One region of the Streptomyces sp. NPDC085460 genome, then DNA from elsewhere that is predicted to be linked to it. Evidence: riboswitches for the same ligand, from Rfam matches in the RefSeq annotation. Region 1 holds a riboswitch; the other holds the start of a gene.

The links. A riboswitch is a leader RNA that binds a small molecule or an ion and turns the genes downstream of it on or off. The one in region 1 is predicted to bind cyclic di-AMP.
Region 2: linked by a shared signal. The riboswitch ahead of ACIGHB_RS27090 (transglycosylase family protein) and the one ahead of ACIGHB_RS30455 (M23 family metallopeptidase) in region 1 are both predicted to bind cyclic di-AMP.

The regions. Positions count from the first base shown of each region.
Region 1 covers NZ_JBITTO010000015.1:20,076-24,021, forward strand. Annotated here, with positions in the region: gene ACIGHB_RS30445 (HPr family phosphocarrier protein) at 119-400, shown strand; gene ACIGHB_RS30450 (GntR family transcriptional regulator) at 577-1,260, opposite strand; gene ACIGHB_RS30455 (M23 family metallopeptidase) at 1,455-2,225, opposite strand; cyclic di-AMP (ydaO/yuaA leader) riboswitch at 2,234-2,395, opposite strand; gene ACIGHB_RS30460 (pitrilysin family protein) at 2,593-3,946, opposite strand, start outside.
Region 2 covers NZ_JBITTO010000011.1:62,332-66,277, reverse strand. Annotated here, with positions in the region: gene ACIGHB_RS27095 (transglycosylase family protein) at 1-857, shown strand, start outside; cyclic di-AMP (ydaO/yuaA leader) riboswitch at 1,122-1,298, shown strand; gene ACIGHB_RS27090 (transglycosylase family protein) at 1,303-2,049, shown strand; gene eno (phosphopyruvate hydratase) at 2,339-3,625, shown strand; gene ACIGHB_RS27080 (septum formation initiator family protein) at 3,759-3,946, shown strand, end outside.

The DNA of each region.
Region 1 (3,946 bases):
CCCGTGCAAGGTAGGAGGGCCGAACGTCGCACGGGTACGGGACCTCGGTCGGCAGGAGCACGCCGCATCCCGTGAGAGACTGGTCTAGACAACCGCTGAAGACCTGAAGGGCAACACCATGGCTGAGCGCCGCGTCAACGTCGGCTGGGCCGAGGGCCTGCACGCCCGCCCCGCCTCCATCTTCGTCCGTGCCGCCACGGCCTCCGGTGTCCCGGTGACCATCGCCAAGGCCGACGGCAACCCGGTGAACGCCGCTTCCATGCTCGCGGTGCTCGGCCTGGGCGCGCAGGGCGGCGAGGAGATCGTGCTCGCTTCGGACGCCGAGGGCGCCGAGGCCGCGCTGGAGCGCCTCGCCAAGCTCGTCGCCGAGGGCCTCGAGGAGCTTCCCGAGACGGTCTGACCCCAGCGGGTCGATCCCCTTCTTCCCTGACGGCCGTGTCCCCGGAATTCCCGGCGGACACGGCCGTCCGGCTTTTCCGGGAGCAAGAACACTCGCATTCCGGGCCCGCGCAATTCGATTTCCGGGCAGCACGAACAGCACCCCGGAATCGCTATTCTTTGTATACGGCGCCTTTGTTAATTCCGGACGCTCGCCGTGTTGACGGCATGTTGCGAAACCCTCACGCGGCCCCGCTCGGGCCTTTTCAGCCGGTGCAGCGGGAGCGCGTGCTCGGCGTGCAGGGCGGTCAGCGCGCGGGCCCGCTCGGCGTCCCCGCGCGCGATGGCGTCGACGATCGCCCCGTGCTCGGCCCAGGCGTCCACCGGCCGGTCCGGCTGGTCCACCACGTACATCCAGGCGATCTTGTGGCGCAGCTGGGTGAGGAGGGCGGAGAGCGCCGGGCTCCCCGACGCCTGCGCGAGCGTCTCGTGGAACCAGCCGCCGAGCGCCCGCAGATCCTCGCCCTGCCCCCGGCGGGCCCGCTCCTGGCCCAGCCTGACCAGGCCGCGCAGCACCTTGAGGTGCGCGTCGGTGCGCCGCTGGGCCGCCCGCGCCGCCCCGAGCGGTTCGAGCAGCGCCCGTACGTCGAGGAGGTCGGCGGCCTCCTGCTCGGTGGGCTCGGCGACCTGCGCGCCCGCGTGCCGGCGGCTGACCACGAAGCCCTCGGACTCCAGGGTGCGCAGCGCCTCGCGGACCGGCACGCGGGAGACGCCGTAGCGGCGGGCGAGCTGGTCCTCGGTGAGCCGGCTGCCGCGCTCGAAGACCCCCGAGACGATGTCGTCCCGGATCGCCGTGCATACCGATTGCGCGGGAACCCGCATGTCCGACCTCCGCTTTCGCTCCGCGCGCACCGAATTCGAGCGGCGCTTCTCACGCGACTCTATTGCAGCGCGCCGGAAATTCCGATGCCCCCTCGGAATTCGACCGGTGCACGGCGGCGGCCGTATCGGGCGAGGAGCGACGAAAAAGGCCCCGGCTCGTGGGAGCCGGGGCCGTTTCGACGCGGTGCGACGGGTCAGAGGCTGACACCGCGGGCGCGGAGGTACGCGACGGGGTTGAGGTCGGAGCCGTACTCGGCGGTGGCCCGGGCCTCGAAGTGCAGGTGCGGGCCCGTCGAGTTGCCGGTCGAGCCCGAGACGCCTATCTGCTGGCCGGGTTCGACGGACTGGCCGACGTACACGCCGATGGACGACAGGTGGCCGTACTGGGTGTAGGTGCCGTCGTTCATCCGGATCACGATGTTGTTGCCGTACGCGCCGCCCCAGCCGGCCTCGACGACGGTGCCGGAGCCGACGGAGACGACCGAGCTGCCGTAGGCGGCGTGGAAGTCGACGCCGGAGTGGCTGCCGGAGGACCAGAGGGAGCCACCGGTCTTGTAGCCGGTGGAGACGTAGGAGCCGGCGACCGGGAGGTTGAAGGAGGCGAGCCTGCGGCGCTCGGCCTCGCGGGCGGCGCGCTCCTTGGCCTCGCGGATCTCCTGGGCGCGGGCCTCGGCCTTGCGCTTCGCCTCGGCGCGCGCCTTGGCCCGGGCCTCGGCCTCCGCGGCCTCCTGCTCCTGGGCGGCGGCCTGCGCGCTGAGCTGGTCGGCGATGGACTCGTCGGCGATCACCTGGGTGAGGCCGGTGTCCTCGGCGGAACGGTCGTCCGTGTCGGCGGCGAGCGCCGGAGAGGCGAGGGTGCCGACGACGCCGGTGGTGGCGAGGGCGGCCACGCCGGCGATGCCGGCGCTGCGGCGAGCCAGTCGGCTCGCACCACGATGCTTCCCGGTGGCACGGGTGAACGCCAAGACGGTTCCTTTCCTTCCTTCTCGCCTACCGGGTTAGCTGACGGGTTCGGAGCAGGAAGGTCTCCTACGGACCCCTCCGCGCGGCGAAGGCGTCCGATTCACCCCAGGGACTTGGGTGGGTCCCCGGCTCCCCAGGCTCGCGCCTGACGGGGACTCGGCGATGGCTGCCCGCTGCCGCGGGTGCGGCGCGTGCGTCGGTCGGACAGCCGGATCGACGCTAGGCCGGACGGATGTCGATCGCCAAACAGACACGCCTTTTTGTAAGACATGCCACAGGGCATACGATCATCTTGACGCCATAACGGACAAAGCGGAGGTCTCCGACGCTTCATCACATCGGAGACCTCCGCCGGGGACCGACGGAGCGTCAGCTCACCACGGTCACCTCGCCGATGCCGAGGGCCCGCACGGGCTCCTCGATCTCGGCGGCGTCGCCCACCAGGACCGTCACCAGGCGGTCCACCGGGAAGGCGCTGACGACGGCGGCCGTGGCCTCGACCGTGCCGGTCTCGGCGAGCCGCGCGTACAGCCGGGCCTGGTAGTCGTCCGGGAGGTGCTGCTCGACCTGGTCCGAGAGGGTCGCCGCGACCGAGGCGGCCGTCTCGTACTTGAGCGGTGCCACGCCCACCAGGTTCTGCACGGCGACGTCCCGCTCGGCGTCGGTCAGACCGCCCTCGGCCAGGGTGCGGAGCACCTTCCACAGGTCGTCGAGCGCCGGGCCGGTGTTGGGCGTGTCGACCGAGCCGCTGATGGCCAGCATCGAGGCGCCGTGACCCTCGCCGTCGGAGCGGAGCACCTGCCCGAAGGCACGCACGCCGTACGTGTAGCCCTTCTCCTCGCGCAGCACCGCGTCCAGACGGGACGTCAGGGTGCCGCCGAGGCAGTACACGCCGAGGACCTGCGCCGCCCACACGGCGTCGTGCCGGTCCGGTCCGATCCGGCCGATGAGCAGCTGGGTCTGGACGGCCCCGGGGCGGTCGACGATGACGACCCGTCCGGTGTCGTCGGCGGTGATCGGCGGCATCGGGCGCGGCGCGGCCGGCTTGCCGGTCCAGCCGCCGAGGGTCTCGGCGAGGACCTTGTCCAGGTCGACGCCGGTGAGGTCGCCGACGACGACCGCCGTGGCGGCGGCGGGCCGCACGTGCGCGTCGTAGAAGGCGCGGACGGCGGCGGCGTCGATGACCTCCACCGTCTCCTTGGTGCCCTGGCGCGGCCGGGACATCCGCGCGGTGGCCGGGAACAGCTCCTTGTAGAGCTGCTTGGCCGCGCGGCGGCTCGGGTTGGCCGCCTCGTGCGGAATCTCGTCGAGCCGGTTGGCCACCAGGCGCTTGACCTCGTCGGGGTCGAAGGCCGGGGACGTCAGCGCCTCCGAGACGAGCCCGAGGGCCTTCGGGAGCCGGGAGACCGGCACCTCCAGGGAGACCCGGACGCCCGGGTGGTCCGCGTGCGCGTCGAGCGTCGCGCCGCAGCGCTCCAGCTCGGCGGCGAACTCCTCGGCGCCGCGCTCGGTCGTCCCCTCGGAGAGGGCGCGGGCCATGATGGTGGCGACTCCGTCCAGGCCCTCCGGCTCGGCGTCCAGCGGGGCGTCGACGAAGATCTCGACGGCGACGACCTGCTGGCCGGGGCGGTGGCAGCGGAGCACGGTGAGGCCGTTGTCGAGCGCGCCGCGCTCGGGGGCGGGGAAGGCCCACGGCCTGGCCTCGCCGGCCTGCGGCCGCGGG
Region 2 (3,946 bases), on a different contig from region 1:
GCACCGACTGGGCCACCTGCGCCCCCATCGCCGGGCTGACGAACGACGGCAAGGCGACCGGCGTACAGCCCGGCCCGGCCGTCCAGGAGGAGGACGAGGGCGGCGTGGCCCCCGAGTCGAACTGGACCGGTGGCGCGGACACCGGCGCGAGCTCCGGCGCGGAGAAGACGGCGCCGAAGCCCGCCGCGCCCGCCGAGAAGGCCACGACGGCCACCGAGCGGGCCGAGAAGGCCGAGAAGGCCGCCGAGACGGCGGCCGGCACCGCCACCGCTCCGGCCGCGCCGGCGAAGCCCACCACGCCCGCCGAGCCCACCGCGCCCGCCACGCAGGCCCCCGAGGGCACCGCCACGCCTCCGGCGACGCCCGCCCCCGACGCCTCCACGCCCGCCCCGGACGCCTCCACGGGCACCCCCGGCACCATCGCCCCCGGCACGACCGCGCCCGACGCCCCGGTCACGTCGCCGGACGCCTCGAAGACCCCGGCGGACCCCGAGGCGCCCGCCACCCCGGTGACCCCCGGTACGGACGGGGCTGACGTGTCGTCGGCCACACCCGGGACGGGCAAGCACCGGGGCGAGGCCGCCCCGGAGGAAACCGACAAGACGGACACCGAGCAGGAATCCGGTCGACATGCCGCAGCTGCGGACAAGGTCACCTCAATCCCCGTCAACTCGGACGCAAGTGACGCCTACACCGTGCGGCCGGGTGACAGCCTGTCGGAGATTGCGCGGGAGAACGATCTCCCCGGCGGCTGGGACGCCCTGTATGACGCCAACCGCCATACGGTCGGCACCGATCCGGATCTCATCCTCCCTGGTCAGAGCCTTGAGCTGACGAACCCTCCGTCGGAGAAGTGAGGCCGTTTCAGGGCCTTATGTCCGATTTTGGGAAAGTGAGACATGGGTCTCTTCGCCCCAACTGGCGTGTCACGTCCGCAAACTTTGCTTCCGTCAGCTCTCACCTGCGCAAACGAGGTCTGACGGAGTGCAAGTAAGGGCGATTTGTCCGTCGTAAGGCCCTTTGAACTTCGAGCAGGTGTGTGTCTACGGTCATCACCGCTCGCCACCGCGGGCCCCGTCGACCGAAACGCCGAGTCCTGCCGTCGGCCGCCGGGAACTGTCGTCGCGAAAGCGCCGCAGGCAGGAGTGGGGGACCCAAGGTTCGTGCCGGTCCCGGCCGTCGGGAACGACGGACGGCCGACCGGCTAGGGGTGAAGCCGCGCGCAAGGACGCGTGGCCGGGCGAACTCTTCAAGCCCGAACCCGACAGCTCACCTCACAGGCGTCGGTGAAGAGGAAACTCCATGCTGTTCTCCGGCACGGGCAAGCGCCGTCGTCCCTCCAAGGCCACTCGCGTCGTCGCCCTCGTCGGCGTCACCGGTGCGGCCGTCGCCGCCCCGCTGATGGCCGCCGGCACCGCCTCGGCCGCCACCGCCTCCGAGTGGGACCGCGTCGCCCAGTGCGAGTCCGGCGGCAACTGGTCGATCAACACCGGCAACGGCTACTACGGCGGCCTCCAGTTCTCGGCCTCCACCTGGGCCGCGTTCGGCGGCACCGCCTACGCCCCCACCGCCGACCAGGCCAGCAAGTCGCAGCAGATCGCCATCGCCGAGAAGGTCCTCGCGGGCCAGGGCAAGGGCGCCTGGCCGAGCTGCGGCGTCGGCCTCTCCTCCGCCTCCTACGACGGCGGCTCCGCCGAGGCGGCTCCGCAGCAGCAGAGCACCCAGCAGCAGAGCGCCCCGAAGCAGAGCACCCAGCAGAGCGCCCCGAAGCGCTCCGCCGAGCAGCCGGCCAACCGCAGCGAGCAGCGCCAGGCCCCCAAGGCCCAGGCCGCGCCGCAGGCCGCCGCCAAGAAGACCGTCACCACCCCGACCGGCAAGAAGGTCAAGAAGGGCGACGGCGAGTACAAGGTCGTGGCCGGCGACACCCTCAGCAAGATCGCCGCGGCGCAGGGCGTCGACGGCGGCTGGGCCGAGCTCTTCGAGCTCAACGAGGACGTCGTCGAGAACGCCGACCTGATCTACCCGGGCCAGCAGCTCCACCTGAAGTAAGGCCCTCGGCACCGGTGAGTCCGGCGGCTTCCCGGTGCCCGACGACCCTCCCGCGGTGACCACCCCGGTCCCGAGCCCCTTCCCCCGTGGGCTCCGGACCGGGGTTCTGCCGTTACTGTCCAGTAGATCCCGGGTCTTTCGTCCTTCGATGCGTGCTCTTGGGCCCTTTTTCGTCCCAGGGGACGGGCGGTCGGCTGGCCGGACCGCCGGAGCCGGTTAGGCTCTTGTCGCAAGGCGAACGAGACCTTGCGACCCCTGCGTCACACCTAGCGTCACATCCCAGAAGGAGATGCTCGTGCCGTCCATCGACGTCGTCGTAGCCCGGGAAATCCTGGACTCCCGAGGCAACCCCACGGTCGAGGTCGAGGTCGGCCTCGACGACGGCAGCACCGGTCGTGCTGCCGTGCCGTCCGGCGCCTCCACCGGAGCCTTCGAGGCCCTGGAGCTCCGCGACGGCGACCAGAACCGCTACCTCGGCAAGGGTGTCGAGAAGGCGGTCCTCGCCGTCATCGAGCAGATCGGCCCGGAGCTCGTCGGCTACGACGCCACCGAGCAGCGCCTGATCGACCAGGCCATGTTCGACCTGGACGCCACCCCGGACAAGTCCTCGCTCGGCGCCAACGCCATCCTCGGCGTCTCCCTCGCCGTCGCGCACGCCGCCTCCGAGGCCAGCGACCTCCCCCTCTTCCGCTACCTCGGCGGCCCGAACGCGCACCTGCTGCCCGTTCCGATGATGAACATCCTCAACGGTGGGTCGCACGCCGACTCCAACGTCGACATCCAGGAGTTCATGATCGCCCCGATCGGCGCGGAGTCCTTCTCCGAGGCGCTGCGCTGGGGCACCGAGGTCTACCACACCCTCAAGTCCGTCCTGAAGACCAAGGGCCTCTCCACCGGCCTCGGCGACGAGGGCGGCTTCGCCCCGAACCTGGACTCCAACCGCGCCGCGCTCGACCTCATCATCGAGGCCATCAAGCAGGCCGGCTACGTCCCCGGCAAGGACATCGCGCTCGCGCTCGACTGCGCCGCCTCCGAGTTCTACAAGGACGGCTCCTACGAGTTCGAGGGCAAGTCCCGCTCGGCCGCCGAGATGACCGAGTACTACGAGGAGCTCGTCTCCGCGTACCCGCTCGTCTCCATCGAGGACCCGCTGTTCGAGGACGACTGGGCCGGCTGGAACGTCATCACCGAGAAGCTGGGCGACAAGGTCCAGCTCGTCGGCGACGACCTCTTCGTCACCAACCCCGAGCGCCTCGCCCGCGGCATCGAGGAGAAGTCCGCCAACGCCCTCCTGGTGAAGGTCAACCAGATCGGCTCGCTGACCGAGACCCTCGACGCCGTCGAGCTCGCCCAGCGCAACGGCTTCAAGTGCATGATGTCCCACCGCTCCGGCGAGACCGAGGACGTCACCATCGCCGACCTCGCCGTCGCCACCAACTGCGGCCAGATCAAGACCGGCGCCCCGGCCCGCTCCGAGCGCGTCGCCAAGTACAACCAGCTGCTGCGCATCGAGGAGATCCTCGACGACGCCGCCGTCTACGCCGGCCGCAGCGCCTTCCCGCGCTTCAAGGGCTGACCGCGGGGGCCGACCGGCCCCGGCACCGCAGTTCCGTCCGTCCCCGCACCCGGTCCCGTACCGTGTGCGGGGACGCACGTTTGAGGGACACCGGAGACAGAAGGACACCGGACGACAGGGGAGGCGACACGACATGGCCGTCAAGGACCGGGACCGGTTCTCCACCGCGACCCGGATCAGGCTGCTCGGCGAGCAGACCGCCGCCCGTGTCTACCGCTCCCAGACCCGCCGCCAGGCCCGGCGCTCCCGGCTCACCGGCCGCGCCGCCTTCCTGGCCCTCGTCGTCTGCTCCCTCGTCGTCGCCCTCGCCTACCCGATAAG